Regions from separate parts of the Halomonas sp. OfavH-34-E genome, predicted to be linked through region 1. Evidence: predicted binding sites of a transcription regulator. Region 1 holds the regulator's gene; each other region holds the start of a gene.
The links. Region 1 encodes PhoB, which activates phosphate uptake and scavenging genes when phosphate is short. Its sites were predicted from a motif close to TGTCATANNNNTGTCANA; they were not measured.
Positions count from the first base shown of each region.

Region 1 (10,227 bases):
GTGGCTCCCTCCAGCGCCTTGCCGATCAGATGGGCCAGCACCCCGGCGCAGTCATCGCGGTGGATACGGTTGGAGTACATGGTCGGCGACGCCGGCGCGATGCGGCCCTCGCCCACCTGGCGGATCAGGCGGTCACGCCCAGGGCCGTAGATGCCGGAGAAACGCACCACGCTGCCGGGCAGATCATGTTCGATCAACGCCTGCTCGGCCTCTCGCATCAGCACACCGGAGAAGCCGGTGGGTTCAGCCGGGCTGGTCTCGTCCACCACCTCGCCGTCGCGCTGGGCGTAGACGCTGGTGGAGGACACGAAGAACACGTGGCGAGGCGCCTTGTCACGGGTGGTCATGGTCGCCAGTACCGCCTTCAGGCCCTCGGGGTAGGCGGCGCGATAGGCTTCCTCCTCGAAGCGGTCGGCGCTGACCACGTAGACCAGGATGTCGGCATCGGGCAGTTCAGCCAGCGTCTCGGGGTCGGCAAGATCGACCTTGACGCCTTCGATACCCGAATCCGCCAGGCGCTCGGGCCGGCGACGCGCGCCGATCACCCGGTGTCCACTGGCGAGCAGCTCGCGTCCCAGCGTTATGCCAATGTCGCCACAACCAACAATCAGTGTCGTTGTCTTCACCTTTACCGCGTCCCCCTGATATAAAATCCCTATGAGGCTCCGGCCCGGAGACCCGCGCGTCCAGCGTCTGGCGCCTCGATCAATACCCCGGATAGAGGATGCCGATCGGCACCATCATGACTCTAACAGAACTCCGCTATATCGTAACCTTGGCTCAGGAGCGCCACTTTGGCCGCGCCGCCGAGCGCTGTTTCGTCTCCCAGCCGACCCTCTCGGTGGCGGTGAAGAAGCTGGAAGAGGAGCTGGAGGTTGCCCTGTTCGAGCGCTCCAAGTCCACGGTACAGGTCACACCCCTCGGCGAAAAGATCGTCGAACAGGCCCAGCGCGTACTGGAGCAAAGCAGCGCCATCAAGGAACTGGCCACCGCCGGCCGGGACCAGTTGGCAAGCCCCTTGCGTATCGGTGCGATCTATACCATCGGGCCCTATCTGTTCCCGCACCTGATCCCGGAGCTGACCCGCGGCGCGCCCCAGATGCCGCTGTACATCGAGGAAGGCTTTACCGGCGGGCTGCGCCGCAAGCTCAGAAATGGCGAGCTCGACGCCATCATCGTGGCGCTGCCGTTCACCGAGACCGACGTCGTCACCAAGCCGCTCTACAAGGAAGACTTCGAGGTGCTGCTGCCGGCGGAGCATCCCTGGGCCGAGCGCGAGACCATCGCCAAGGAAGACCTCCTCGATGAACGCCTGCTGTTGCTGGGCGAAGGCCACTGCTTCCGCGACCAGATCCTCGAGGCCTGCCCGGCGATCAGCCACAAGCTCAACAGCCCCAACAATACCCTCACCGCCGAAGGCGGATCGCTCGAGACCATCCGCCATATGGTGGCCTCGGGACTCGGCATCACGGTGCTGCCACGCTCGGCCATCGGCACCAGCCACTACGAGAGCGGCATGCTGATCAGCCGCCCCTTCACAGCCCCCCCCGGACGTACCGTGGCGATCGCCTGGCGCGCCAGCTTTCCCCGGCCCAAGGCCATCGATGCGGTGACCGAAGCCATCGCGCGCTGCCGCGCCGCCGAATCGGAGACTCCGTGAGCGGGCTGGCGGACCCGGTCACGACGCTCAAGGGGGTCGGCGAGGCGCTGGCCCTGAAGCTGGCCCGGCTCAAGGTGGAGCGAATCGAGGACCTGCTGTTTCACCTGCCGTTGCGCTACCAGGACCGCACCCGGATCACCCCTATCGCCACCCTGCGAGGGGGACACGAGGCGGTGGTCGAGGGTGAGGTATCCGCCGCCGACGTGGTCCGCGGTCGCCGCCGCAGCCTGCTGGTACGACTACGTGACGGCAGCGGCATCCTCAGCCTGCGCTTCTTCCACTTCTCGCCGGCGCAGCAGCAGCAGTTTCGCCCCGGCGTGCGGGTGCGCGCCTTTGGCGAGGCCCGCGCCGGCGCGACCGGTCTGGAGATCTACCACCCGGAATATCGTCTGATCGGTGGCAGTGAACCGCCGGTGGAAGACCACCTGACACCGATCTACCCCACCACCGAGGGGCTTGCCCAGGCACGTCTGCGGGCGCTGATCGACCAGGCCATGACGCTGCTCGAAGAGACCCCCGAGGCGCTGCCGGACTACCTGCCGGAAAACCTGCGTCAGCGCTTCGGCCTGGCCTCGCTGCACGATAGCCTCGCCACCCTGCACCATCCGCCCCCCGACAGCGACGTCGAGGCGCTAAGCGACGGGCATCACCCGGCCACCCGGCGATTGGCCATGGAAGAGCTGCTGGCCCACCAGTTGAGCCTGCGCGAGGTGCGCCTGCGCATTCAGTCGGACGGCGCGCCGGAGCTGCCCAGCGGTCGAAGCCTGAAGACTCGCTTTCTGGCCCAGCTGCCGTTTTCGTTGACCGGCGCCCAGCGTCGCGTGCTCGACGAGATCGGAGCCGACCTGGCCAGGCCCGCGCCAATGCTGCGCCTGGTCCAGGGCGACGTCGGTTCGGGCAAGACCGTGGTGGCGGCGATGGCGGCACTGACGGCCATCGCCGGCGGCTGCCAGGCCGCCATCATGGCCCCCACCGAACTGCTGGCCGAGCAGCATTACCGCGCCTTCCGCGACTGGTTTGCGCCGCTGGACATCGACGTGGCCTGGCTGTCGGGCAAGCTCAAGGGCAAGGCGCGCCTGGACACCAAGGCCGCCATCGCCGACGGTCGAGCGCGCATGATCGTCGGCACCCACGCCATCTTCCAGGATGATGTGGTGTTCTCTCGTCTGGGCCTGGCGATCATCGACGAACAGCACCGTTTTGGCGTGCATCAGCGTCTGGCGCTACGCGAGAAGGGCGAACAGGGCGGGCTGACGCCCCATCAGCTGGTGATGACCGCCACCCCGATTCCTCGCACCCTGGCGATGAGCGCCTACGCCGACCTGGACGTCTCGGTGATCGATGAGCTGCCGCCCGGGCGTACCCCGGTGACCACCGCTGTGGTGCCGGACGAACGCCGGCCCGAGGTGATTCAGCGCATCCGCTCGGCCTGCGACGAGGGCCGCCAGGCCTACTGGGTCTGCACCCTGATCGAGGAGTCCGAGGCGATGACCTGCCAGGCCGCCGAGGTGACCCACGAGGAGCTGACCGAGGCTCTGCCGGGCCTGGCCGTCGGCCTGGTCCATGGGCGCATGAAGGCGGCCGAGAAGGCCGAGACGATGGCCGCCTTCAAGAGCGGCGAGCTGGACCTGCTGGTTGCCACTACGGTCATCGAGGTCGGTGTCGACGTGCCCAACGCCAGCCTGATGATCATCGAGAACCCCGAACGTCTGGGGCTATCGCAGCTGCATCAGCTGCGTGGCCGGGTGGGGCGCGGCAGTACCGAGAGCTACTGCGTGCTGCTCTACCATCCGCCGCTGTCGGAGTCTTCCAAACAGCGCCTGTCGGTCATGCGCGAGACCACCGACGGCTTCCGCATCGCCGAGAGGGACCTCGAGATTCGTGGCCCCGGAGAGGTGCTGGGCACCCGCCAGACGGGGCTGGCCCAGATGAAGATCGCCGACCTGGAGCGCGATGCCGACCTGTTGCCGCGCATCACTCCACTGGCCGATGCCCTGCTCGAGCAGGCAGCGGAGGCCAGCAGGCCACTGATCAGGCGCTGGCTGGGCGAGGAAGCCGGCCGCTATGGCCAGGTGTGAACCGGGTGTGGGCCAGGCGTGGGCCGGGTATGAATCAGGTGTGCGTCACAGGTGCTTGAGCAGGCGCTGCAGCCGATCAAGATCCTGGGCGTCGCCCACCAGTCGCAGCTGGCCGGCCATCATGGCATCGAGGAAGGTGCGCTGGGAGGGGCGCCGGAGTACCTTGATCGCGGTCTGACTGTCCTGGAAGCGTAGTTCCAGATCGAGATCCACTGGCAGTCCGCGCTGACTCTCGATCCCCGTGGGACGCATGCGATAGTGGCGCGCGATGGACAGATCTTCGGTGGCGATGCCCCAGTCGAGCCCACCCCGGTCTTGCAGACGTTCGCGGAATCGCGCCTTGCGCTTGAAGGCCCGCTTGAGCATGACGCCCAGCAGCCACAGCATCAGTCTCAGGGTCATGTTGCCTCACCGGTCGACGGGTAGGCGCGGCCCGCTACCGGGCCGCGATATCGATCCACCGCCTGGAGGACAGGCGGTGGTAGTCGTCACCTCAGCGGGCGACTGCGTCCTTGAGCCCCTTGCCGGGCTTGAAGGCGACTGTCTTGCTGGCGGGAATCTTCAGCGGCTGGCCCGTCTGAGGGTTCTTGCCGGTGCGGGCGGCACGCTCGCGCACGGTGAAGGTGCCGAAGCCGATCAACGACACGTCCTGGCCGGAAGACACGCTACCGGTGATTTCGTCGAGGATGACGTTCAACACCTGGCTGGCCTTGTCCTTGGATAGATCGGCACGCTCGGCAATCGCCGCGGCGAGTTCTGGCTTGCGCATACAGCCCTCCTGGTTTGGCTTGATACTCCGGTGCCGTGACACCGGCATCATTGTTATGGAAACACTGTCCGAGTGTCCACACGGGCAGTCCCCGGCCCTGCGCCGTGACAACAGGATCGTTGACCACGACGATGAACATCACGGTGCGCTCAGCGCTTCCTGACTGTCTTTCGACTAGCGAGAGCCACCGCCGACGGGACCTTGCCTCTTCCATCGGTACGAAACCGGCGATACGACACCGGCCAGCCACACGTCGTGGCGGTCGTCCCCGATAGAATTGCCCTGCCTCGGTGGCACCTTCAACGACGGCTGTATCGCGTACAACCCGCGCCGTTGACGAACCTAGCCTAGCAACGGCGGTGCCGCCCGCGCCAGTTCGACTTTCCGACGAACGCATTTTCCCGTCAACGCAAAGCCCTGCAGACGCCCTTCGTCATCCTCGGCCAGGGCGCTGATATCCTCGCCGTCGGCCTCGATTCGCCAATGCACCTTGTCGGTCATCGGCGGCAGCGCCACCACCGGCAGCAGCGGCGTCTTGACCAGCACCGGCCAGGGCCCGTAGCGCACCTGGGTGGGACGACCGCACAGGGTCGCAGCCAGCGCCTTGGCTGAAGCCTGCAGCGGCTGCACGTACATGGCATTGACACCGTCCACCGAGGCCACATCACCCAGCGCATGAACACGAGGATCGGAGCTTTTAAGGTAGCGATCGACGGCGATGGCATCATTATCTGTCGCGATACCGGCCTCTCGCGCCAACCGAGAGCGCGGCTTCAGACCGGTGGCCACCAGCACCATATCCGCCTCCAGCTCATGGCCGTCGTCGAGGTGCACACCGATGTCACCACCGGCACCTTCGAGCCTGCTCACCAGACGGCCATGGATGACGTCGATGCCGGCCTCGATGAAGGCCTGGCTCAGGGTCTGACCCAGCCGCCGGGGCAGCAACCTGGGCAGCAACGAGGGTTCAGGGCCGACCAGGCAGACGCGATGACCACCGGCGTGCAGATCGTTGGCAAATTCACAGCCGACCAGTCCGAGGCCGACGATGGCCACCCGAGCCGGGCGCCCCAGCGCCTCGAGGCCTGCCGAAAAACGCCGATAGTCGTCGAGATCATTGATCGAGAACACCCGTCCGGCCAGGGCATCGGGAATCTCGAAGGGCGCCACGGGGCTGGCACCGGTGGCAATCACCAGATCCGACCAGGGCAGGCGTTCCTGGCCCAGGCTCAGGGTGCGCGACGCCAGATCGATGGCATCGACCCTGGTGTGGGGACGTACCACCGCGCCCAGTTGATCGGCCAGTTCCAGCGCCGAGCGCGCGGCCAGCCGGTCCGCCGCCAGGCCCTTGGCGAAGCCGGTGGACAGCAGCGGTTTGGAATAGTCATCGCCTGAGTCGGCGCTGATCAGGGTGATCGGTCGGTGGGCGTCCAGCGCCCGCACCTGGCGTGCCAGGCCTATGCCCGCCATGCCGGTACCGATGATGGTCAAGGGTCCTTGCATCGCTTCCTTCGACTCTGCCGACGACCGCCGGGCGGTCGCTGTTGAAGCTGGGCCGGCCCGCACGGGGCCACACCAGCGGGTGAGTGCTGGGCCACATGGTACACTATGCGCCGACCGACCGGAGCACCGCCGTCCGGTGACGACAGCCCTGCCGAGGCCGCATGACACAGCTTCCTTCCACATTCCGCTCCCTGGAGGAGCGCTCGGGGTCCGAACCGGGTAATCCCGCGCCAGCCACAGCCTCTTCGCCGAATGCCGACGCGGCCGATATCGTCGACCCCGGCTGGGTGTCGCTGGCCTCCGGTGGCATCGCGGTGCCCGCTGACTGGCACGCCTGGCTGGCCTCGCGGGACTCCCTGACAGAACGCCTGATCGAGGCGGCAGGCGCCGGGCACTTTCGCGTACGCCTGCTGGCGGAGGCCAAGGGCCTGCCGTGGCCTGACGAGGCCCACCTGCTGGGTCTGGCCAGCGACGAGCAGGCCTGGCTGCGCGAGGTCGCCCTGTGCGTGGACGAGGAGCCCTGGGTGGTGGCGCGCAGCGTGGCACCGATCGTCGAGCGTCACGACGCTCCCTTCGAAGGCCTCGGCGAGACCTCTCTCGGCAGCTGGCTGTTTCGCCAGCCCGATCTCGAGCGCAGCGCCATTCAGATCGGCCGTAACACCAGGCCGATCCACGGCTATACCGGACTGTGGCAACGCCGCTCGGTATTTCGTCACAGCGGCTGGGTGCTGCTGGTGCAGGAGAGCTTTATGCCGACCATGGGCCGAGCGTTGTCGCTGTCGGCCTCTGCCACCGGCTGACTAGCTGTCGCTCACCGGCTGTCACCCCGCCATCGCCCTTCCGTCGCCAACTTCGGAGCGAGCCGCCTGGCTGGTCATGGCCGTCGGCTCGCGCTAGGCTGCGCCAAGGCTTCTCGGCGATGTTTCTCCGAGGAGCGACTGTTGCCCGGCTTACGCCTCATTTTCGCCTGACCTGCGCCAGAGCATGAGAGAAACCGATGGATCGTTCGCTGCTGCGTCCCCCTGGATACCTGAACCGAATTCCCGACTTTCTGGCGCTGATGCGTCTGGACCGCCCCATCGGTACCTGGCTGTTGATGTGGCCGACCCTGTGGGCGCTGTGGGTGGCCTCCGAGGGCATTCCGGCCCGTGACACCCTGCTGATCTTCGTCGCCGGCGTCTACCTGATGCGGGCGGCGGGCTGCGTGGTCAACGACTACGCCGATCGCCACTTCGATGGCCACGTCAAACGCACCAAGAACCGACCGCTGGCCACCGGCCGCATCAGTGAGCGGGAGGCCAAGGTGCTGTTCGTGTGCCTGCTGGGATCGGCCTTCGCGCTGGTCTGGCTGACCAACGGCTTTACCGTGTGGCTGTCGTTGATCGGAGCGGTGCTGGCCGCCAGCTATCCCTTCATGAAACGCTACACCCACTTCCCCCAGGTGGTGCTGGGCGCAGCCTTCTCCTGGGCCATTCCGATGGCCTTCGGCGCGGTGCTCGGCGAAGTCCCGATGGTCGCCTGGCTGCTGTTTACCGCCAACGTGCTGTGGACCGTGGCCTACGACACCGAATACGCCATGGTCGACCGCGACGACGACCTCAAGATCGGCATCAAGTCCACCGCGGTACTGTTCGGCCGCTGGGACACCCGCATCATTGCGCTATTGCAGCTGGCTACCCTGGGGCTGCTGGCCTGGGCCGGCAGCCTGCTGGCGCTGGGCGGCTTCTTCTGGCTCGGCTGGCTGGCCATGGGCGCGACCTTTGTCCACCAGCAGCGGCTGATCAAGAGCCGTGACCGCGACCGTTGCTTCCAGGCCTTTCTCAACAACCACTGGTCGGGCCTATTGCTGTTCGCCGGACTCGGACTGAGCCTCTATCCCTCCCTCGGGTGAGGGAAATGCCCGTCTCGGTCGCTCGACAATGGATACAATGTCATCTAATTGTCACATTGACGTGGTGTCATTTGTCACCGTCGAGTGTAAGACCCTGACCAAGAGGCTCCCGGGATGACCGCCAAGACCGTACTGATCGTCGATGACGAAGCCCCGATCCGCGAAATGATCGCGGTGGCGCTGGAAATGGCCGACTACCGGGTGCTCGAGGCGGACAATGCTCAGGCCGCCCACGCCATCATCGTCGATGACCAGCCAGACCTGCTGCTGCTGGACTGGATGATGCCGGGCACCAGCGGCATCGAACTGGCCCGCCGGCTCAAGCGCGAGGAAACCACCGCAGAGCTGCCGATCATCCTGCTCACCGCCAAGGGTGAGGAGGACAACAAGATCCAGGGCCTCGAAGCCGGCGCCGACGACTACATCACCAAGCCATTCTCGCCGCGAGAACTGGTGGCCAGACTCAAGGCAGTTCTGCGACGCGCCACTCCGCGGGGCGTCGAGGACCCGGTGGAGGTGGAAGGCCTCAAGCTCGACCCGGTCAGCCATCGCGTCAGCGTCGACGGCAAGTCACTGGACATGGGCCCCACCGAATATCGCCTGCTGCAGTTCTTCATGACCCACCAGGAGCGCGCCTACACCCGTGGCCAGTTGCTCGATCAGGTCTGGGGTGGCAACGTCTACGTGGAAGAACGTACCGTCGACGTGCATATCCGCCGCCTGCGCAAGGCCCTGGGGGAACCCCATCAGCAACTGATCCAGACCGTACGCGGTACCGGTTATCGCTTTTCGGCCAAGGTCTGAGCGAGCCATCGACGCAACGCAGCACCAGGAGGGATGAGGTGAACGGAGCCGAGAACTGACGTGGGTCGTCTGTGGAGACGAGAAGTCTGGCGCCTGGCCGTGCTGGTGGGTCTCGGCGCCTTGCTGGGCTGGCCCTTCTCGCTGTCCAGCGTAGGCATCGGCCTTGGCCTGGCGCTTGGGCTCAGCTATCACCTGCGCAACCTGCACGCGATGCACGACTGGCTGACCCACCGCCCCCAGCAGGAACCTCCCACCGCCAGTGGCCTGTGGGGCGAGCTGTTCGATCGCCTCTATCGCTATCAAAAGGGCCAGCGGATCACTCAGCGCCGCCTGCGCTCGACCCTGCAGCGTATCCAGGAGTCGTCCGAGGCGATGCGCGACAGCGTGGTGATGCTCGATCGCCACGGCGACCTGGAGTGGTGGAACAGCTCCGCCGAGCGCATGCTCGGCCTGAAGCCGGCACTGGACCGCGGCCAGCACATCACCAACCTGCTGCGCGACCCGCGCTTCGTCGGCTACTTCAATGCCCGTGACTACCGCGAACCGCTGAGCCTGCCCTCCCCCATCGACGAGAACATGATCCTGCAGTTCCAGATCACCCTGTACGGTGACGATGAACGCCTGGTCATGGCCCGCGATATCACCCGTCTGCATCGCCTGGAACAGATGCGCCGCGACTTCGTCGCCAACGTCTCCCACGAGCTGCGCACGCCGTTGACCGTGCTCACCGGCTACCTGGAGACCTACAGCGACATGGCCGGCATGCTGCCGGAGCGCCTGGGCAAGGGGGTCGCCCAGATGCAGAGCCAGACGCGCCGCATGCAGAATCTGGTCAACGACCTGCTGCTGCTGTCACGACTCGAGAACGACCAGGGCGGCAGCGACCATGTTCGCCTCGACCCCACCACCCTGCTGCAGGCGGTCAAGCGCGACGCCGAGGCATTGTCAGGCGGCCGCCAGCAGATCGAGGTGGTCGTCGAAGAATCGCGCAGTCTCACCGGCAGCGAGAAGGAGATGCACAGCGCAGTCTCCAACCTGGCCTTCAATGCGGTGCGCTACGCCGGTGACGGCGCCCATATCACGCTACGCTGGCGTGCCTACGGCGAAGGCGCCTGCCTCGAGGTGGAAGACGACGGCGAAGGCATCGATCCGAGGCACCTGCCACGCCTTACCGAACGTTTCTACCGGGTCGACAAGGGCCGCAGCACCGCCACCGGTGGTACCGGCCTGGGACTGGCCATCGTCAAGCATGTGCTGCTGCGCCACGAGGCACGCCTGGATATCGACTCCCGGCTCGGCGAGGGCGCAACCTTCCGCTGCATCTTTCCCTCGAGCCGGCTGGCAGCGGCCGACCCTGTGGCGCTCGGCCGCGCCGGCGCTGTGCACTAGGGCTTGTCTGAAAAGTGCCTGCGCTCGGTAATACGGCGTTAAAAATCGGCTGGTGCGCCAGCCCGGTCAAAATGCTCAATTACACCCCGTAAACTGCGCTTTCTCACCGATTTTTGCCTTGTCTAACCTTCGC
Region 1 is NZ_JAMXRY010000002.1:78,675-88,901, reverse strand. It holds gene NH448_RS01355 (SDR family oxidoreductase) at 1-626, opposite strand, end outside; gene NH448_RS01350 (hydrogen peroxide-inducible genes activator) at 743-1,660, shown strand; gene recG (ATP-dependent DNA helicase RecG) at 1,657-3,738, shown strand; gene NH448_RS01340 (hypothetical protein) at 3,784-4,140, opposite strand; gene NH448_RS01335 (HU family DNA-binding protein) at 4,232-4,507, opposite strand; gene NH448_RS01330 (FAD-dependent oxidoreductase) at 4,850-6,010, opposite strand; gene NH448_RS01325 (chorismate lyase) at 6,172-6,810, shown strand; gene ubiA (4-hydroxybenzoate octaprenyltransferase) at 7,008-7,901, shown strand; gene phoB (phosphate regulon transcriptional regulator PhoB) at 8,016-8,705, shown strand; gene phoR (phosphate regulon sensor histidine kinase PhoR) at 8,766-10,094, shown strand.

Region 2 (10,227 bases), on a different contig from region 1:
CGACGAAGTCCTCCCTGGCGGGCCGGTCAATCAGGCACACCTCGGCGATATCGCCAAGACGCTGCTCCATGCGCCGATACAGCGAATTCCAGCGCGTCTTGCGGTGCTCCATCTCGGCCAGCTGAGGACGCAGGATGGCCGCCCGCAGATTGTCCATGCGGCCACTCATGTTGGGTGTCATCAGGCGCGTCTCGGCGAAGCTCTCCGGCGCGGGTGCGGCCAGGTGCCGATCGAACAGCATGTAGGAGCCGGACAGGATCACCGCACGCCGCATGACCTCGGCATCGGCGGTGGCCAGAAGCCCGCCCTCTCCGGAATTGATGTGCTTGTAGGTCTGGGTACTGAAGCAGCCTGCCTTGCCGAAGGTGCCGCTGGGTCGGCCATCGTAGGCCGCCCCCATGGTGTGGGCACAGTCTTCGATCAGCACGATGCCGTGGGACTCGCACACCGCGACGATGGCGTCCATGTCGCCGATATGGCCGCGCATGTGCGACAGCACAAAGAAGCCGGCACCGCTCTCGCGAGCGGCGCGATCCAGGTCGTCGGGATCGACGGTGGTATCGTCCAGGATGTCCACCAGTACCGCCTCGCCACCCGCCGCGACGATACTGCCGGGCACCGGCGACAGGGTGAAGGCGTTGCACAGCACCTTGTCGCCGGCCTCGAGTCCGCAGGCGCGCAGCGCCAGCTGCAACGCATAACCGCCGGAGGCGCAGGCCAGTGCGTAGTCGACACCCAGGCTCGCGGCGAACTCGGACTCCAGCAGGGCGGTCTCACCGGCCTCGCCTTCGGCCAGGTTGTAGCGATGCAGGCGACCGCTCTGGAGCACGGCCACCGCCGAGGCGATGGCGTCGTCAGAGATGGCTTCCTGCTGGGTGAAGGATTTGGCAAAACGGCGCATGGCTGGCTCCTCCGCTGGCGACTCAGTAACGAGCCTGACGGTGAACAGGGAAATCCCATTCCTGCTCGGGGAAGTACTTGGCCAGGCGCCAGTCACAGGCCCGGGCGTGGCCTTCCATGCCCTCGGTACGGGAAATCCGGGATCCCACGGCGCTGAAGGTCAGATTGGCCTCGACGCTCAACTGCTGGGTGGTCAGCACCTTCATGAACTTGTGGACATTGAGTCCACCGGAGTAACGCCCGGCGCGCTTGGTCGGCAGGATATGGTTGGTACCGGAGCACTTGTCACCGTGGGTGACGGTGCTGCCCTCACCCAGAAACAGCGAGCCATAGTTGCTCAGATGCTGCTTCCACCAGTCCAGATCCTCGCACAGCACCTGCAGGTGCTCGCAGGCGTACTGATCGCTGATCGCGACGATCTCCTCGCGGCTGTCGCCCACGATGACCTCACCGAAGTCGCGCCAGGCAGCGTGAACGATATCAGCGTTAGGCATGTCGTCAGCGACTTTCGGCAGAATCTCCATCACTTCGCGGGCGATCGCTTCGCTTGTGCTGAACAGCCACACCGGTGAATTCGGGCCGTGCTCGGCCTGGGACACCAGGTCGACGGCGATGGTCATCGGGTCGGCGGACTCGTCGGCGATGATCGCCGACTCGGTGGGGCCGGCAAACACATCGATACCCACTTCACCGAACAGCAGGCGCTTGGCTTCGGCCACGTAGGCGTTGCCGGGACCGACCAGGATATCGGCCTCGCGCCCGCCGAACAGGCCAAAGGCCATGCTGGCCATGGCGTGGACGCCGCCCATCTCGAGGATCATGTCAGCGCCGGCCACATGCATGGCGTAGGCCACCGCCGGGTTGATGCTGTCGCCCCGGGGCGGCGAACAGGCCACCACGTGTTCGACACCGGCGGCCTTGGCTGTGGCCACGCTCATCAGCGCCGAGGCGGCGTGAGCGTAGCGGCCGCCCGGCACATAGCAGCCGGCGCTGTGTACCGGCAGCACACGCTGACCGAGCAGCACGCCCTCTTCGGTCTCGATCTCGAAGGAGGTCAGGCTGTCACGCTGGGCCTCGGCAAAACGGCGGATCTGGCGGTGGGCGAAGTCGATGTCGTCCTTGACCGACTGGGGCACGCTGTCGATCAACTGACGTCGCTTGTCGTCGCTCAACACAAAGTCGCCGGTCCAACCGTCAAACTTCTCGGCGTATTCGCGCACGGCCGCCTCGCCGCGGGCACGAATATCCTCGAGCATGCCACGCACCGCTTCCGTCACGCGCTGGTCTTCGGCGGCAACGCCAGCGGCGGCCTCCGCCTTCTTGAGATGACGAATGGTCATTGTTGTCTCCGAATAACGTCGTCGAGGGCGCCCGAACTCAGCGGGCGCCTGCCCTGAAGCGTCCTGGGCTTATCCCTTGTAGTCAGGGAAACCGAAGGCATCGGGATAGCCGAACAGCGCAACGGCGCCGCCGGTGTGCAGGAAGACGACGTTCTCGTCCTGCTTGAAGTGGCCCTTGCGGATCAGGTCGATCAGCCCCGCCATGCCCTTGCCGGAGTACACCGGGTCCAGAAGGATGCCTTCGTGACGGGCCAGCAGGGTGACCGCCTCGATCATGCTGTCGGTGGGCACACCGTAGCCCTCACCCACGTAGTCGCAGTTGGCGACCACCTGGTCGCGGCTGACGACGCCGGACAGGCCGAGCTTGGCTTCGGTCTTCTGGGCCAGGGCAAAGACGTTGGCTTCCTGCTTGTCCTTCGGCGCACGAACGCCGATGCCGAGCACCGGGATGCCGGCGTTGCAGGCGCTGAGGCCGGTGACCAGGCCCGCCTGGGTACCGGCGCTGCCGGTGGCGTGGACCAGATGATCGATGCGCAGCCCCATGTCGTTGGCCTGGGCCAGCAGTTCCAGGGCGGCATTGACGTAGCCCAGAGCACCGATCTCGTTGGAGCCACCGCCAGGGATGATGTAGGGCTTCTTGCCTTCACTCTTCAGACGATCGGCCAGGCCTTCCATCTCGGCGGCCATGTCGGCACCGCCCGGGCGCTTCTCGACGCTGGCGCCGTGGAGCTGATCAAGGAAGACGTTGCCGTTGTAGTTGTAGTTGGAGTCCTCGCTGCCGGTACGGTCTTCCAGCAGAATGTGGCACTCGAGCCCCAGCTTGCAGGCGGCGGCCACGGTCTGGCGGGCGTGGTTGGACTGGGTGGCGCCCTGGGTAATGATGGTGTCGGCGCCCTGTTCCAGGGCGTCGGCCATCAGGAATTCCAGCTTGCGGGTCTTGTTGCCCCCGGTGGACAGGCCGGTGCAGTCGTCGCGTTTGATCCACAGGCGCGGACCGCCGAGCAGCTTGCTCAGGTTGTCCATGGGCTCCAGCGGAGTGGGCATATGGCCGAGACGGACACGGGGAAAACGGGACAGGTGCATACGGGCCTCCAGGCGAGTCATTGTTGGCATTGGCGTGCTCTCTTGACGACCTACGTCGAAAGACACAGCAGGCCTGAAGGCCTGCCCTCGAGCGATCGCTTCCAAGTTAAGCCTCGCCTGGAACATGAGACCAATGCCAAGTTGCTCGCCAGCTGTTAAATTTTTGCATAGCCACTGCTTAGCCCCGGCCGCTCCCCACCAAGGCAGACCAAAACACCAATGAAGATCGAATGGATAGAGGATTTTCTCGAGCTTATCGAAGCGGGCACCTTTTCCCAGGCGGCCGAACGGCGCCACGTCACCCAGCCGGCATTCTCGCGCCGTATCCGCCAGCTGGAAGAGTGGCTGGGGGTGGCGCTGATCGATCGCAGCGCCTCGCGCCTGGAGTTGACCGCCCACGCGCGGGCGTACGAGCCCCAATTGCGAGAGTGGCTGGCACGCCTTTACGCCATGCGCAGTCGTCTCAGAAGCGATGCCCGCCAGGGGCCCAGGGCCATTCTGACCACCCAGCACACCCTGACCGTCAGCTACCTGCCGCGTCTATTGCGCCACCTGCGTCATCACGCGCCTGAGGTGGGACTGCAGATCACCTCATCCGACCGCAGCCAGTGCATCCACGACTTCGAGCAAGGCAAGGCCGACCTGTTGCTGTGTTCAGAGCTGGAAGGGGCTCCCCTGTTCAGTGGCAGCGATAGCGTCGAGCGGCTGTCACTGGGCGTCGAACGGCTGTTGCCGGTGTGTGCGTCGGATCATCACGGTGGTCTCATGCACGAACTCGAGGAAGGTCAACGACTGCCCTTGATCGGCTACGATCCGGACAGCTTTCTTGGCCAGGCCCTGGCGACGCCTTACCTGCTCGATGCCCAACGCCACTACGAGATCGAGCTGGTCTGCGAGACCGCCTTCACCATCGGCATTCGCCAACTCGCCCTGGCCGGTCTCGGCATCGGCTGGCTGCCCCACGGATTGATCGAGGAAGACCTCGAGAGCGGCAAGCTGATTTCCTTGCAGGAAATCCTCGGCGGCCCCTATCTGGAAGTGGCTTGCTATCGCCATCGTGACGAGACAGCGGTGGCAGCCCCCCTGTGGCACCTGCTGGAAGAGCGTCCTCCCGCGGTCTAGCACTCCCCCCAGCTCGAAGTCCCTCGATCTCGCACCTCAGCCGCCCTGAGGCGCGGCAGACAGCGTCAGCTCGATGGCGTCGTGGCGCCAGTACTCGTCGTCGCAGTCGATGGCACGGCCGTTCTGGTCGTGGTTGATGCGGGTGATGCGCTGGGCGGGGCTGCCGCGTACCGCGTTGAGCGCGCCGGCGGCGTCGCTGGAAAGTACACAGGTGCCGAGCTCGTAGCTGACCCGCCCGACCCGGATGCCGTACTCGCGGCGGTATAGCTCTGTCAGCGATTCCCGCGCCAGATCGAACTCCAGGATGGCGGGAAAGCAGCGCGGCAACAGATGGTGTTCCACGTAGAGCACCCGGCGCTCATCCACCAGCCGGGCACGACAGATGCGGTAGACGCGCTCGCCTTCGGCGAGTCCCAGCCGGCGGGCAACCGTGACGGGCGCGATCACTTCCTCGGCACTGAGCAACAGGGTTCGGGCGCTGCGCTGCTGGGATCGCACCATCTCGTGAAACGGCAGGCAGGCCAGCAGGTCGTAGCGAAGCCGTGGCGGCGACACGAACCAGCCGCGCCGATTCTCGCGATACACGCAGCCCTCCGCCTCCAGCTCATTGAGTGCCTCGCGCAGGGTGATGCGGGTGGTCTGGAGGCGCGCCATCATGTCTCGCTCGCTGGGCAGACGGCGATCGCCCCGTGTCGAGGCCAGGCTCAGCAAGGGCGCAAGACGCTCACGCAGGCGATGGGCGGGTGAGGCGTCGTGCGAGGTGTCGTCAGGGACAGTAGGCAAGGCGGACTCTCGAAGCTCTGACCAGGATCGTCGCCGAGCGGCTTCCGGCGGCGTCCAGCTTTCTGGTATAGACCAAAGAAGGTTCAACGTAGTTTCAGCAGTCTAGTGGCAAGCCGGTGACAACGCGATGACAGTGCTCGAACGAGTCGGGTTTTTCTTCCTCCACCTGGCACATATGAACTGAGACGAGACTGCCACGCAACTGACACGAGGCTGTCACGCTAGCTCCTTAGGGTGATCGTCAGCGGAAACTGATCTAGACCAGAAAGGCGCATCGGTTTCCGTCGACTTCACGCCCCTGACCCGGAGACCCTCTCGTGATCGTCACTTCTCTGCGTTACCCGACCCTGACCGCCCTGGCCTGCGCTGGCCTGCTGTCCACCGCCGCCCAGGCAAACACCGCCGAGCTTGAGTCACTGATCGAGGCCGCCAAGCAGGAAGGCCGCGTCGACAGCGTCGGCATGCCCGACACCTGGGCCAACTGGAAGGACACCTGGGCCGACCTGGAAAGCGTCTACGGCCTGGCGCACACCGATACCGACATGAGCTCCGCCGAGGAAGTCGCCAAGTTCAAGGCCGAGGGCGAGAACGCCACCGCCGATATCGGCGATGTCGGCTTCGCCTTCGGACCGATCGCGGTGCAGCAGGGGGTGACCCAGCCCTACAAGCCCACCACCTGGGACGAGATCCCCGACTGGGCCAAGGACGAAGATGGCCATTGGATGCTCGGCTACACCGGCACCATTGCGCTGATGATCAACAAGAACCTGGTGGAAGAGGACCAGCGCCCGAGTTCCTTCGCCGACCTGCGCGAGGGTGACTACTCGGTATCAGTGGGCGCCGTGGGCCAGGCTTCCCAGGCCAACAATGCGGTACTCGCCGCCGCCTACGCCGCCGATGGCGACGAGGGCAACCTGGCCCCGGGCCTCGAGCTGTTCGCCGAACTGGCCGAGCAGGGCCGACTGTCGCTGGCCGACGTGTCCATCGCCAACCTGGAGAAGGGCGAAGTGGAAGTGGCCCTGCTGTGGGACTTCAACGCCTTGAACTACCGCGACCAGATCGACCGTGACGCCTTCGAGGTGGTAATCCCCTCGGACGCTTCGGTGACCTCCGGCTACGCCACCATCATCAACACCCACGCCCAGCACCCCAACGCCGCCAAGCTGGCCCGTGAGTACATCCTGTCCGATGAAGGCCAGTTCAACCTGGCCGAGGGCTACGCTCGCCCGATCCGCGCCGAGCACCTGACCCTGCCCGACGATATCGCCGCCAAGCTGCTGCCCAACGAGCAGTACGCCAGCGCCCGTCCGATCCAGGACTTTGCCGCCTGGGAACAGAGCGCCAAGGTGCTGCCGCGCCAGTGGCAGTCCGAGGTGCTGATCCACCAGCAGTGATCAAGCGCTGAGGACAGCCCCGCTACAACGATCGACCGCTGAAGACAGTGCCCACGAGGCCTGTCTTCAGCGCATTCCACGCCATTTCGCGACAGTGCCGCGCCCTGTATTGCCGCGCGGCCGGGAGTCATCATGACCAGACCCGTCATACTGGTGGTGCTGGACGGCCTCAATCACGCCGTCGGCCATCACGCCATGGGCCACTTGAGCGCCCTGGTGGAGGCCGGCCGCGGCTACACCACCCACCTCGACTGCGAGCTGCCGGCCATGTCTCGGCCGCTCTACGAGTGCCTGCTGACCGGTGATCGCCCGGTGGACTCCGGGGTAGTGCACAACGACATCGTGCGCCGTTCCCACGGCACCAGCCTGTTCGACCTGGCCCGCGGCCAGGGCCTTGCCACCGCAGCGGCGGCCTATCACTGGGTCAGTGAGCTCTACGTCAAGGCACCCTTCGAGCGCACCCGCGACCGCTTCCTCGACGACCCGGCGGCGGCCATCCAGGCCGGCATCTTCTACTGGCAGGACCACTATCCGGATGATCACCTGTTCAGCGACGCCGAGGCCCTGAGGCAACGCCACGCGCCGGACTTCCTGCTGGTTCACAGCATGAACATCGACGACACCGGCCACCGTCACGGCGGCGACTCGCCCCAGTACAGAAACGCCGCCCGCCACGCCGACATCGCCCTGGCCGACTACCTGCCACGCTGGCTGGCCGACGGCTGCCAGGTGATGATCACCGCCGACCATGGCATGAACGCCGATCGCTCCCACTCGGGCCTGCTGGAAGAAGAACGCCGGGTGCCGCTGTGGCTGTTCGGCGATGCCTTTGCCGACCCCGCCGGACGGGTCATCCGCCAGACCCACCTGTGCGGCACCCTGGCAAGCGTCCTCGGGCTCTCCCACGACAAGCCCTGGCATCCCGAGCTGCTGGCCGCGACCAACACTGCCAGCGTCGCATCCACCGCGAACGCCACCTGCAACGAGGAGGCCGGATCGTGAAGGCGCCCCTACCGGCCTGGCTGTGGCTTGTGCCTTTCGCCGTGATATTCACCGCCTTCCAGCTGGCGCCGATGGCCTGGGTCGCGATCAGCGCCTTCAACGTCAACGGCGACTGGGGCCTTGGCCACTTTCAGGAGATCGCCCAATCGGCGTTCTTCCGCCAGGCGATCTGGAAGAGTCTGACCATCTCGCTGGTATCCAGCGCCATCGGCCTGGTCATCGCCACCCTGACCTGCCACGCCCTGGTGCGTTCCGGCGGACGCCTGAGGCGAGCGATGATCGCCTTCACCAACATGACCTCCAACTTTGCCGGCGTGCCGCTGGCCTTCGCCTTCATCATCCTGCTGGGGGCCAACGGCGTGCTGACACTGGCGCTTCAACGACTCGGCATCATCGAGGACGTGCGTCTTTACTCCACCGGCGGGCTGATCGTCATCTACACCTGGTTCCAGATTCCGCTGGGCATCCTGCTGCTGTTCCCGGCCTTCGCCGGCCTCAAGGCCGAATGGCGTGATGCCGCCAGCCTGCTCGGCGCCGGGCGCATCGCCTACTGGCAGCGCATCGGCCTGCCGGTGCTGTGGCCGGCCCTGGCCGGCACCTTCACGGTACTGTTCGCCAACGCCATGGGCGCCTACGCCACCGTCTACGCGCTGGTCAACACCAGCTACAACCTGATGACCATTCGTATCGCCAACCTGGTGGCCGGCGACCTGTTCCTCGAGCCCAATCTGGCAAGCGCCCTGGCGCTGATCCTGGTGCTGCTGCTGGTGCTGGTCACCCTGGTCCAGCAGTGGCTGTTGAGAAGGAGTGTACAGCATGGCTCACGCTGAAACCCTGCCGGCTCACCAGGGGCCAACCGCAGCGTCGCTGTCGGCGACCTTCAATCCCTACGCCTGGATCGTCGGCAGCGTCTTCGCGGTGCTGGCCCTGCCGCTGGTGGCGACCCTGGGTTACGCCCTGGCCACCCGCTGGGGCGCAACTCTGGTCCCCGATGGTCTGACCCTGGCCTGGTTCGTGGAGCTATGGACCACCCCGCGCTTTGTGGCCGCCTTCGCCCGGTCGCTGGCCGTCGCCGTGGGGGCCCTGGCGCTGTCGCTGGTGCTGGTGATGCCGGTGGCCCTGCTGGCCCACACCCGCTATCCGTGGCTTGACCGCTGGATGAACACCCTGATCCTGATGCCCTTCGCGGTGCCCCCGGTGGTGTCCTCGGTGGGGCTACTCAAGCTCTACGCTGGCGGCCCGCTGCCGCTGGTGGGCACCCCCTGGATCCTGATTCCCACCTACTTCACCATCGTGCTGCCGTTCATGTACCGCGCCATTGCCAACAGCCTGCGTGCGGTGGACGTGCAAAGCCTGATGGACGCCGCCCAGCTGCTGGGTGCCGGGCCGCTTAAAGCCTTCTTTCTGGTCATCCTGCCCAACCTGCGTGGCGGGGTGCAGATCGCCATCTTCCTGTCGTTTTCGTTCCTGGTCGGCGAATTCGTCTTCGCCAACATGCTGGTGGGCACCCGCTTCGAGACGCTGCAGGTCTACCTCAACAATATGCGCGGCGCCAGCGGTCACTTCACCAGCGCCCTGGTGATCACCCTGTTCGCCTTTACCCTGATCCTGACCTGGCTGGGCAATCGCCAGGCCGAGCACACCATCACGGAGGCCACACGATGATGGCTGCCACCACACCTGCCACCCAGCGCGCCGCCCCGTCTACGGTCCCGTCCACTATTCCGTCCTCGGTCCAGACCACGGCCCCGTCAGCGCCAGGCCACCAGGAAAGCGGCAACGCGGTCTCGCTGAGGGGGCTGGCCAAGCGCTTCGGCGAGACCTCGGTGTTCGCCGACATCGACGCCGATATCGCGCATGGCGAGTTCATCACCCTGCTGGGGCCGTCCGGCTGCGGCAAGTCGACCCTGCTGCGGGCCATCGCTGGGCTGACCTCGCTGGACGCCGGCAGCATCCACATCGGCGGTGACGAGATCACCCGCCTGCCGCCCCAGCGGCGCGGGGTCGGCATGGTGTTTCAGCACTATGCGCTGTTTCCCAACCTCAAGGTCGCCGACAACGTCGCCTTCGGCCTGCGCATGCAGAAGGTCCCCGGTGACGAGCGCGCGCGCCGGGTAGACGAGGTGCTGCGCCTGGTCGAGATGCAGGACCAGGCGCACAAGTTTCCCCACCAGCTGTCGGGCGGGCAATGCCAGCGGGTGGCACTGGCACGCTCGCTGGTGGTGGAACCCAAGGTACTGCTGATGGACGAGCCGCTGTCGGCGCTGGACGCCCGCATTCGTCGACATCTGCGCGACCAGATCCGCGAGATTCAGAAGACCCTCGGCCTGACCACCCTGTTCGTGACCCATGACCAGGAAGAGGCCATGTTGATGTCCGACCGGGTGTTCCTGATGCACCAGGGGCGGATCCTGCAAAAGGACACCGCCGAGGTGCTCTACACCCGGCCCCGGGACGAAAACGCCGCCGGCTTCATGGGCCACTACTGTCTGCTCGACGCCGTCGAGGCCGCGCCACTGCTGGGCTTTCGCAGCCAGGCCGGGCGTGTCGCGCTGCGCCCCGAGGCGCTCTATCTCAGCGTGCAGGGCCGCCCTTTGGGTGGC
Region 2 is NZ_JAMXRY010000059.1:9,781-20,007, forward strand. It holds gene NH448_RS19965 (aminotransferase class I/II-fold pyridoxal phosphate-dependent enzyme) at 1-901, opposite strand, end outside; gene hisD (histidinol dehydrogenase) at 924-2,240, opposite strand; gene NH448_RS19975 (D-cysteine desulfhydrase) at 2,310-3,323, opposite strand; gene NH448_RS19980 (LysR substrate-binding domain-containing protein) at 3,543-4,445, shown strand; gene NH448_RS19985 (UTRA domain-containing protein) at 4,482-5,228, opposite strand; gene NH448_RS19990 (ABC transporter substrate-binding protein) at 5,546-6,622, shown strand; gene NH448_RS19995 (alkaline phosphatase family protein) at 6,755-7,624, shown strand; gene NH448_RS20000 (ABC transporter permease subunit) at 7,621-8,454, shown strand; gene NH448_RS20005 (ABC transporter permease) at 8,441-9,289, shown strand; gene NH448_RS20010 (ABC transporter ATP-binding protein) at 9,286-10,227, shown strand, end outside.
Region 2: NH448_RS19985 (UTRA domain-containing protein) is a predicted target of PhoB. The motif match lies at 5,344-5,361, and genes of this name have one in related genera.

Region 3 (10,227 bases), on a different contig from region 1:
GTCGAGCAGCACCCGCACCGCGGTGGGCGGCAGGAAGCGATTGAGGTGCAGGCGCTTCGGTGCCGGACAGTGGGTGCGGAACACCAGCTCCGCCATCAGCCGGCCGGCAGGGATCGCCGGATGCTTGAGCAGGGCAAGGGCGGTGTTGCCCATGTTGCCGTCGAGGATGCGGCCCATCATCTCGCGCAGCAGCGGGTGTTCCCAGGACAGCCGCTGGACGTCGTCCCGGGCCAGCGCGCGGGAGCGCGAGGTGGTCACGGTGAAGCCTTCCTCGCCCTTCACCAGCCCTGGCAGGCCGTCGAGCATGTGCGAGCCCGGTGACAGCAGGGTCAGGTCGTTGCCAAGTTCGCGACTGTCGACGCCGAAGATGTCCAGCGCCTGGTCGAGGTAGCGTGGCAGGGCGCGGTCCTCGTCGAGTTCGACGATCCCCTGCTTGACCGACTCGACCCGCTCGGGACGGCAGGCGTTGAGCTCCAGCAGGCGATTGCGACCGGCGTCGCGTTCCGCCAGCTTGGCGTCGAACAGCGCGCGGGTCTCGCCGATGACTTCTTCCAGGGCCTCGTCGTCGAGCAGGCTCTCGGCCAGGTCGTCGCCGAAGGCGTCGAACAGGTCATTGCCGATACCGTGCGGCGCACTGAAGGCGTCCATCCCCTCCTGATACCAGCGCAGCAGTTTCTCGCCGGGGCTGCCTTCGAACACCGGCACATGGATCTCGATGGCGTGGCGCTGGCCGATGCGATCGAGACGGCCGATGCGCTGCTCGAGCTGGTCCGGGTGGAGCGGCAGGTCGAACATCACCAGATGACGACAGAACTGGAAGTTGCGGCCTTCGGAGCCGATCTCGGAACACACCAGCACCTGGCAGCCGTCCTCGTCATCGGCGAAGGCGGCGGCGGCACGGTCGCGCTCGACCAGCGACAGGTCCTCGTGGAACACCGGCGCCTGTACTCCGCCGAGCACGCGCAGGCCGTCGGACAGCCCCTGGGCGGTCTCGCGGTCGTGGGCGATCACCAGGACCTTGTCGTCGCCCATCTCGGTCAGCCGTTCGAGCAGCCAGGTCACCCGGGGGTCGAACTGCCACCAGGGTTCGGCGTTGAGCGGATCCTCGGTCAGGGCGCTGTACATGCCGTCCAGATAGACCATCACCTCGGGGTGGTCGAGGCCGGTCTCGATCAGCAGCTCGTCGAGGTAGTCCTCGTCCCGCGCCAGGCGACGCAGCACTCGGCGATAGGACGACGGCAGCTCCAGCTTGTCGACGTGCAGGCGACGTTCAGGGAAGCCGCCGACGTGGCGACGGCTGTTGCGGAACATCACCCGGCCGGTGCCGTGGCGGTCGAGCAGCTGGTCTCGCAGCTGGGCGCTGGCCTGCTGGCGCTGTTCCAGGCTGCATTCGGGGTTGGACAGGGTCGCCAGCAGCGCCTGGCTGTCGCCGTCGTCGGCGACCGCGCCGATGGTGTCCCGGGCGCCGGCATCCAGCGGCCCGTCGACATCGCCCAGGGCGTCGATGGCCTCGGCCACCGCCACATAGCCCTGCTCTTCGGCGCGGAAGGCCTCCAGGTCCGAGTAGCGATCGCGATCGAGCAGGCGCAGCCTGGCAAAGTGGCTGGCCAGCCCCATCTGTTCCGGCGTCGCGGTCAGCAGCAGCACGCCCTCGGTGGCGCCGGACAGGCGCTCGACGCAGGCGTAACCGGGGCCGACCTCGTCCTCGCTCCACTCCAGGTGGTGGGCCTCGTCGACGATCAGCAGGTCCCACTCGCAGGCTTCGGCCTGCTGCTGGCGGTGGGTGTTGGCGAACAGCCAGTCCTGGCTTGCCAGCACCAGCTGGCCGGCCTCGAAGGGATTGGCATCGCCATGGGCCTGGCTCTGCTGTTCGTCGAGCAGGGTCACCGACAGCGAGAAGCGTCGCAGCAATTCCACCAGCCACTGGTGAGTCAGGCTCGCCGGCACCAGGATCAGCGCGCGCTCGACCCGCCCGGTCAGCAGCAGGCGATGCAGGATCAGTCCGGCTTCGATGGTCTTGCCGAGGCCGACTTCATCGGCCAGCAGCACGCGAGGCGCCTGACGCGAGGAGACCTCGTCGGCGATGTACAGCTGATGGGGGATCAGATCGATGCGTGGGCCGGCCAGACCCAGCGCCGGGTTCTGCTCGATGCGATGGTAGTGATGCAGGGTGCGAAAGCGCAGGTCGAACCAGTCGTTGCGATCGACCTGGCCGGTCAGCAGACGATCTCGGGCCTGGTCGAACTGCATGCTGTCGGCCAGCCGGGCCTCCGGCAATTCGCACAGCTCGCCCTTGTCGTCTTCGCCGATATAGACGATCAGGCCATCGATTTCCTTGGTGTCGTCCACCGTCATCTGCCAGCCCTCGGCGGACTGGATGCGATCACCACTGCCGAAGGCGACTCGGGTCAACGGGGCAAGACGGGTACTGTAGGTGCGGGTTTCCTGGCTGGCGCCGAAGAGCACGGTGACGCTGCGCGCGTCGCAGTTCAGGATAGTGCCCAGGCCGAGTTCGGCCTCGCCGTCGCTGATCCAGCGCTGGCCGGGAGAGAAGTCGCTCATGATGCCTCGGGAGATGCGTCGTTACGGTTCGTGGTCGCGGGCCAGGCCCGCCGCCGACAGGGCGCGGTATCTTACAGCAATCTTCAGTCTGGCTTAAGCGCCATCGTCATGCCCGTGATCAGATGTCGCATGGCGGCTGAAACCTTCGCATCGAGGCGTTCCCGAAACGCCCCCGCGCTTGCCGCCGTGCCCGGGCCAGCGATGAGCTCGGCCGTGAGGTGGGGGATTCAGGCTACGTCAGTGCAGGAAAAGACAGGTTGGGCGGGCCGAGGCGGGGTGTCCCCCTCGGCCCTGAGACTGCGGGTGCGGTTCACCTGCAGTATGTGCTCAGGTTGGCAAAGTTTCAGCGCGCCAGCCAGTCGTCCAGCAGAGGCAGGGTCAGCTCCCCCACATGGCGCTCGAGCAGCTTCCCTTCGGCGTCGAACAGCAGTGTCGTGGGTAGCCCGGGAGATTGACTCGCTGCCAGCAGTTGCTGGCGCGGGTCGAGCAGGGGGTAGCGAAAGTCCAGGCCGGCCTCGTCCAGGTAGCGCGCGACCTGAACCAGCGGCTCGCCCTGATTGGCCACGACCACGGTGACGTCGTCGCGTTGGTCGATGTCGGCCAACAACGGCATCTCGCGCCGGCAAGGCGGGCACCAGGTAGCCCATAGATTGATGATCAGCGGCTTGCCGGTGGGGCCGCCTGCCAGCGAGGCCAGTTCGATGGGGGCGCCATCGACGTCTTCCAGGGTCAGCTCTGGCACGCGTTGTGGCGCCGGACTTGCCGACAGCGGCGCCCAGCTGACCAGCGCCAGCCAGGCAAGCGAGGCGACCAGCGTCAGACCCAGGGCACCGAGCAGGGCGCCGAGGCGATCACGCAGTGACCACAGGGTCCACAGGGCGGCGGCGACCAGCCCCCAGACCCCGCTGTAGCCGGGCAGCCACAGTTTGATGATATCCAGCCAGTTGTCCTGATAGGCGGCCCAGTGCGGCAGCACGTGCCCGAGGCGAGCGCCGACCAGCCAGGCCAGCATCAGGCCGTTGAACCAGCGACCGTGGCGGCGGCGGGGCAGGCCCATCAGGAAGGCGCTGGCGGCCAGCAGCAGCAGGGTGACGACGAGGGCGTAGAGACGCGGCAGGCTCACTAGCACCGGACCGATGGCGATGGCATCCATGGATGGGGCGAACTCCATTGGGGAAACGCGAAAGCACGAAAATGCGCAGGCGAGCAGGTACACTTGGTGGGCTCGATCCGGCAAGGCTACTGCGCCCGATGCGCGCTGTCATCTCGAGCCGCCTGCCGGGCCATCGGTTTTCGAGCCATCTCTCTGATCAGGATCTGTGATGTCACCACCCAAGACCTTCGACCCCCTGCGCGCCCTGGCCATCGGCAGCCAGGCCCTCGGCTTCGTGATGATCTTTGTGCTCGGCACCACCCTGGACCACCCGCGCCCGTGGCAGGGGCTCACCCTGGGGCTGATGCTGGTGGTGGCGTTGGTAGTAGCGATCGTCCGGCGCTACCGCAACAACCGCCTGCAGAAGTTCCGTGACGAACGGCGCCAGCGGCTGTTGGGTGATGATGAGGGCGATGACGAGGGGGACGAGGGACATGACTGACCAACAGCGTCAGGCCCGGACCTCTCGGGTCGATGAGGCGCAGCGGGCCGGATCGATGGCGGTAAGCCTCAGCCAGTGCCCCTCCGGCATCCGGCACAGCACCACCCGAAAGGCGCACTGACGCGAGGTGCTGTTGTCTCCCTCCCAGCTCTGTACAAAGCCGCACTCGTGTCCGCAGTCTTCCAGGCGTCGACGCAGCGCAGGAAAGCTGGCGGCGTCGACCTCGAGATTCAGTGTTCTCGGCGGCGTCGGGGTGTGGCTCGCCAGCAACATCAGCACCTGGGTGTTCTCGCCGCCCCCCAATTCCAGGGTCACCCCAGTGTCGCTGGCGACCAGCACCCGAAGGCCCAGTGTCGTCTCGAAGAACCGACGCATTCCCGCCAGGTCGCTGACCTCCAGGGCGCCCGGCTCCAGACTGAGATGCTGCATGACATGCCTCCGTGGGATCATGTGTCGGATTCAGTCTGGCGCCGAAGCCGCCGGTTTTCCCTTCAAGCCTGTTTATGGCCTCTATCGCCTGGCGCTATGGGCGTGGCGATTGGCCGCTTGCGGGTGCCTCCTTGCAGCCCTTTCCAGGGCGTCTTGTCCAACTTCCTTTTCGTACAAGTGGACGACGTCTTCGTCGACAGGTCGCCCTGCCTGAGTATGACGAATCGGCGGCAATGACGTGACCGCTGCATGACAGCCAACCCCAACTCCTTGTTTTTTATACCTCTGGCGAGGTAATGCCGGAGCGCTTGCTCCGTGTGCAGGGAAATTTGTCATCTCAATGACATTGTCTAGACAACTGGCCTTCATCTTTGATGTCCAGACTGGCGCCATTCCTAGAGGAGAGGCGTCATGTCCATTCCCACCATCATCGTCGAGCGGCTCAACAAGAACTTCGGCCATAGCCGAGTGCTCGAGGATGTCAGTTTCGAGATCACCCCGGGGGAGATCGTTGCGCTGATCGGCCCATCCGGCTCCGGCAAGTCCACCCTGATGCGTCATCTGGTCGGACTGACCTGCTGCAACCGTGATCGCGGTGGCCGAGTCAGCCTGCTGGGGCGCGAGATCCAGGCCAGCGGTCGCCTTCGCCGGGCCAGCCGTGGCCAGCGCTGCCGGGTCGGCTACATCTTCCAGCAGTTCAACCTGGTCAATCGCCTCAGCGTGCTGACCAATGTGCTGATTGGCCAGCTCGGGCGCATGCCGCGGGCGCGGGCGCTGCTCGGTCGTTTCAGCGACGAGGAACGCCAACGGGCCCTCAAGTGCCTGGCTCGGGTCGGCCTCGAGGGCATGGCCTACCAGCGTGCCAACACCCTTTCCGGCGGTCAGCAGCAGCGGGTGGCCATCGCCCGGGTGCTGATGCAGGACGCCGACGTCATCCTCGCCGACGAGCCCATCGCCTCGCTGGACCCGCGCAGCGCCCGGGAGGTGATGGAGATCCTCGAGCGGATTCACGCCGAGGATGGCCGCACCGTGGTCATCACCCTGCATCAGGTCGATATCGCCCGGCGCTACTGCCACCGGGCCATCGCGCTCAAGGATGGGCGCCTGTACTTCGACGGCAAGACCTCCGAGCTGACCGACGCACGCCTCAAGACCCTGTACGAGAACGCCGGCCTCGACGAGCTGCGTGCCGGCAGTCAACCCGACCTGCCGTCACCGCTGCGTGAGCCGAGCTACACCCAGGCCCAGACGGCTGTGTCGGCGCAGGTCGTCCATAGCTGAGCCACCACATCCTGCGACACCTGTTCCCACAACGACCGATAACCTTCAGGAGAATCCCATGTCTCTCGCATCCTTTCGTCGCCTGTCGCTGCCATTGATCGCCGGTATCGGCCTCGCCGCCAGTGCCCAGCTGGCCGCCGCCGAGACCGAGACCCTCAAGTTCGGCATCATCTCCACCGAGGCCAGCCAGAATCTGGCGCCGCTGTGGGACCCGTTCCTGGCCGATATGTCCGAGCAGATCGGCATGGAGGTCGAGCCCTTCTTCGCCACCGACTACGCCGCGGTCATCCAGGCCATGCGCTTTGATCAGATCGACCTGGCCTGGTACGGCAACAAGTCGGCCATGGAAGCCGTCGATCGTGCCGACGGCGAGATCTTCGCCCAGACCGTGGCGGCCAACGGAGCCCCGGGCTACTGGAGTCTGATGATCACCCACAAGGACAGCGACATCGAAAGCGTCGATGACGTCCTGGCCAACGCCTCCGAGCTGGTGTTCGGCAACGGCGATCCCAACTCCACCTCCGGCTATCTGGTGCCGGGCTACTACGTCTTCGCCAAGAACGGTGTCGACGCCTCGTCAGCCTTCAAGCGCACCCTGAACTCCAGCCACGAGACCAACGCCCTGGCGGTGGCCAATCAGCAGGTCGACGTGGCCACCTTCAATACCGAAGGCATGGAGCGTCTGGAAGTGACCGCGCCGGACAAGGCCGAGCAGCTGCGGGTGATCTGGAAGTCGCCGCTGATCCCGTCCGACCCGCTGGTGTGGCGCGGCGACCTGGACGACGCCACCAAGGAAAAGCTGCGTGAGTTCTTCCTGAACTACGGCGATGACGCCGAAGAGCAGCAGATTCTCGAGCCGCTGCAGTGGTCTGGCTTCGATGCCTCCGACAACGACCAGCTGTTGCCGATCCGTCAGCTGGCGCTGTTCAAGGAGCGCTCCGAGGTGGCAAAGGACGAAAGCCTGGACGAAGGCGATCGCGAGGCCCGACTGGCCGAGATCGACAGCCAGCTCGACGATCTCGACGCGCGCATGAAGGAAGTGCAGGCCGCCGAGGCGATGCCCGAGGATGCCGCCACCAACGCCGGCTGATGTGACGCCAGGCCGCGCCGGGACGAAGGCCCGGCGCGGCCTGGACCGCTCACGCTGTCACCGCTTTCTCAAGTTCCCCCAGGAAAACGCATGACCACCCAGACACAACTTTCCGGCATCAGCCTGCCGCCCAAGCGTAGCTGGACCACCCTGGCGCTGTGGGGCGTCGGCCTGGCGGTGCTGGCCTGGTCCTGGCAGGGCGTCGAGATGCGCCCGAGCCTGCTGGTGACCAACGCCGACAATATGGCGACCCTGGCCGGCGACTTCTTTCCCCCGGCCTTCGGCAACCTCGGCCACTACATCGAGCAGATGCTGGTGACCATCCAGATCGCCATCTGGGGCACCCTGCTGGCCATCCTGGTCGCCATTCCTGCGAGCCTTCTGTGCTCCGAGAATCTGGTGCCCTGGTGGGTCTACCAGCCGGTGCGCCGACTGATGGACGCCACCCGTGCCATCAACGAGCTGGTATTCGCCATGCTGTTCGTGGTGGCGGTGGGGCTTGGGCCTTTCGCCGGAACCCTGGCGCTGTTCATCCACACCACCGGGGTGCTGGCCAAGCTGTTTTCCGAAGCGGTGGAAGCCGCCGAGGCCGGGCCCATGGAAGGCATTCGGGTCACCGGAGCAGGGCGCATCGAGGAGATCGTGTTCGGTCTGATTCCCCAGGTGCTGCCGCTGTGGATCTCGGTGAGCCTGTATCGCTTCGAGTCCAACATCCGCTCGGCCACGGTGCTCGGCATGGTCGGTGGCGGCGGTATCGGGGTGGCGCTGTGGGAGACCATGCGCGGATTCCAGTACGCCGAGACGGCCACCATCATGCTGGTGATCATCATCGCCGTGACGGCGCTGGACATGGCCTCGCAGTTCGTACGCAAGCGCTTCATCTAGGCTGACACAGCAGAGCCGAGTAAGCAGACCAGAACGGCTGGTCTGCCGGTGGCTTCGGCCACCACCCGATACCTTCTTTTTTGGAGCGAAGATGTCTAGACAAGTGACCGAGGCAGGCAGCCCGCCGCGCTATCGCCAGTTGGCCGATGTCCTCTCGCGCGAAGTCCGGGCGCAGTACTCTCCCGGCGATCTGCTGCCCAGCGAAGCGGCGCTGTCCAGGCGCTTCGGCGTCAACCGCCACACCGTACGCCGGGCGCTGGACGAACTGGTGGCCGCCGGCATGGTGACCCGTCACCAGGGCCGTGGCACCCAGGTGGTGGACCGCCGCCTGGACTATGCGGTCAACGCCGCCAGCAAGGTCACCCACAACCTGGCGGAACTGGGCCTGGCCACCGAGACCTGCTGCCTGACCCAGGGCCTGGCGGTGCCGCCGGAGGCCATCGCCCAGCGCTTTGCGCGTGGGCCGGGCGAGAGCCTTCTGTGTGTCGACACCATGCGCCATGTCGACCGGGCCCCGCTGTTGCGGCTGCGCCACTGGTTCGACCCCGAACGGGTGCCGGGCTGGCTAGATCGCTATCGCGGTGGTTCGACCCGGGCGCTGCTGGACCAGCACTACGGGCTGCGCCTGAGGCGCTCCCGGGTGCGCCTGGAAGCGGTCCAGGCCGACGCCGACGACAGCCGCATGCTGCAGTGCGCCCGCCTGGCGCCGCTGGTGGTGCTGACCAGTGACAACGTCGACGCCGATGGTCGTCTGGTGGAGATCTCCGTCAGTCGGGCACGGGCCGATCGGCTGGCCTATCACTTCGACTTTCCCGCGGACGAGCGTCCGCAGTCCCACGACGACGAGGGCTTCTCATGACACCGACCATGACCCCGACGCAACGTCATCGCCTGCTCGCGTTGACTCCTTTCGACCGTCTTGCGCAAGGCTGGCAGTCCCTGGGCATCCAGGCGAGCCACCGCTGCGTGCGTGGCCCCGAGACCGGCATGGCGATGGTCCGTGGCCGCATGGGCGGCAGTGGATCGGCCTTCAACCTGGGCGAGATGACCCTGACCCGGGCCAGCGTCGCCCTCGATGACGGCACCCTTGGCCATGGCTGGGTGCGTGGTCGCGACAAGGCCCACGCCGAGCTGATCGCCCTGGTCGACGCCTGCGCTCACCACGACCACTGGGCCAGGCGTATCGACAGCGAACTGATGGCACCGCTCGAGCAGGCACTCGATGAGCAGCGCAACCAGGCCTCGCAGACCGCCGCCGCCACCCGCGTCGACTTCTTCACCATGGTAAGGGGCGAATGAACATGACCCAGCAGACCTCCGAGGCCGTCCGGCCCCACGACTGGCCGGGACTCGTCGATCCCGTTCACGACAGCCAGCGGCTGTTTCGTCAGCTGCTCAGCGCCATGTCCGAGCCCGGCACTCTGACCGAGCTTGTCTTGCCGGAGCTGCCGGCCGGCGCGGCGATCTCGCCCGCCGCCTGGGGCGCGCTGCTGGCACTGTGCGACCTCGATACCCGGGTGTGGGTGGACCAGGAGCTGGCTGGCGCCAACCTTGCCGCCGCCCTGGCCTTCCACACCGGGGCGCGACTGACCGACGACCCGGCCCAGGCCGACTTCGCCCTGGTGACCCCCGACACCCTGTCCCGGGAGGACGGCTTCGCGCTGGGCTCGGACGCCTGGCCCGATCGCAGCACCACGCTGATCGTGACGGTCGAGGCACTTGCGCAGGGCGAGGACTGGTGGTTATCCGGTCCCGGGGTACCCGGTCAGCGCGGCCTTGCGCTGGGTAACGCCGAGCGCGTGCTGCCGTTGATGCGTGTGCTCGCCGCCAATCGTGCCCACTTCCCCCGGGGGCTGGACGCCTTTATCAGCAGCGGGACGCGACTCACTGCCATCGCCCGCAGCACCCGTCTGTCGGGAGCTGGCTTGTCCGGAGCTGGATTGGCGGAAACAGACGACGCCGAACATCAAGAGGAGACCGCCTGATGTATGTCGCCGTGAAAGGAGGCGAGAAGGCCATCGCCAATGCCCATCGCTGGATGGCCGATCGTCGTCGTGGAGAGCGCGACCAGCGCGAACTCGAGGTGTCCCAGGTCCAGCAACAGCTGGGGCTGGCGGTGGACAGGGTGATGGCCGAGGCCTCGCTGTACGATCCCGAGCTCGCCGCCCTGGCGCTCAAGCAGGCCAGCGGCGACACCGTCGAGGCGGTGTTTCTGCTGCGCGCCTATCGCACCACCTTGCCGAGGCTGGCCGAGACCCTGCCGGTGGATACCGGCGCCATGTGCATAGAGCGTCGCATCAGCGCCACCTTCAAGGACGTGCCCGGCGGCCAGGTGCTGGGCCCGACCTACGACTACACCCACCGGCTGCTCGACTTCATGCTGCT
Region 3 is NZ_JAMXRY010000023.1:4,367-14,593, reverse strand. It holds gene rapA (RNA polymerase-associated protein RapA) at 1-2,562, opposite strand, end outside; gene NH448_RS11510 (TlpA disulfide reductase family protein) at 2,906-3,715, opposite strand; gene NH448_RS11505 (hypothetical protein) at 3,885-4,157, shown strand; gene NH448_RS11500 (glyoxalase/bleomycin resistance/dioxygenase family protein) at 4,167-4,586, opposite strand; gene phnC (phosphonate ABC transporter ATP-binding protein) at 4,998-5,867, shown strand; gene phnD (phosphonate ABC transporter substrate-binding protein) at 5,926-6,957, shown strand; gene phnE (phosphonate ABC transporter, permease protein PhnE) at 7,048-7,842, shown strand; gene phnF (phosphonate metabolism transcriptional regulator PhnF) at 7,934-8,701, shown strand; gene phnG (phosphonate C-P lyase system protein PhnG) at 8,698-9,141, shown strand; gene phnH (phosphonate C-P lyase system protein PhnH) at 9,144-9,827, shown strand; gene NH448_RS11465 (carbon-phosphorus lyase complex subunit PhnI) at 9,827-10,227, shown strand, end outside.
Region 3: phnC (phosphonate ABC transporter ATP-binding protein) is a predicted target of PhoB. The motif match lies at 4,824-4,841, and genes of this name have one in related genera.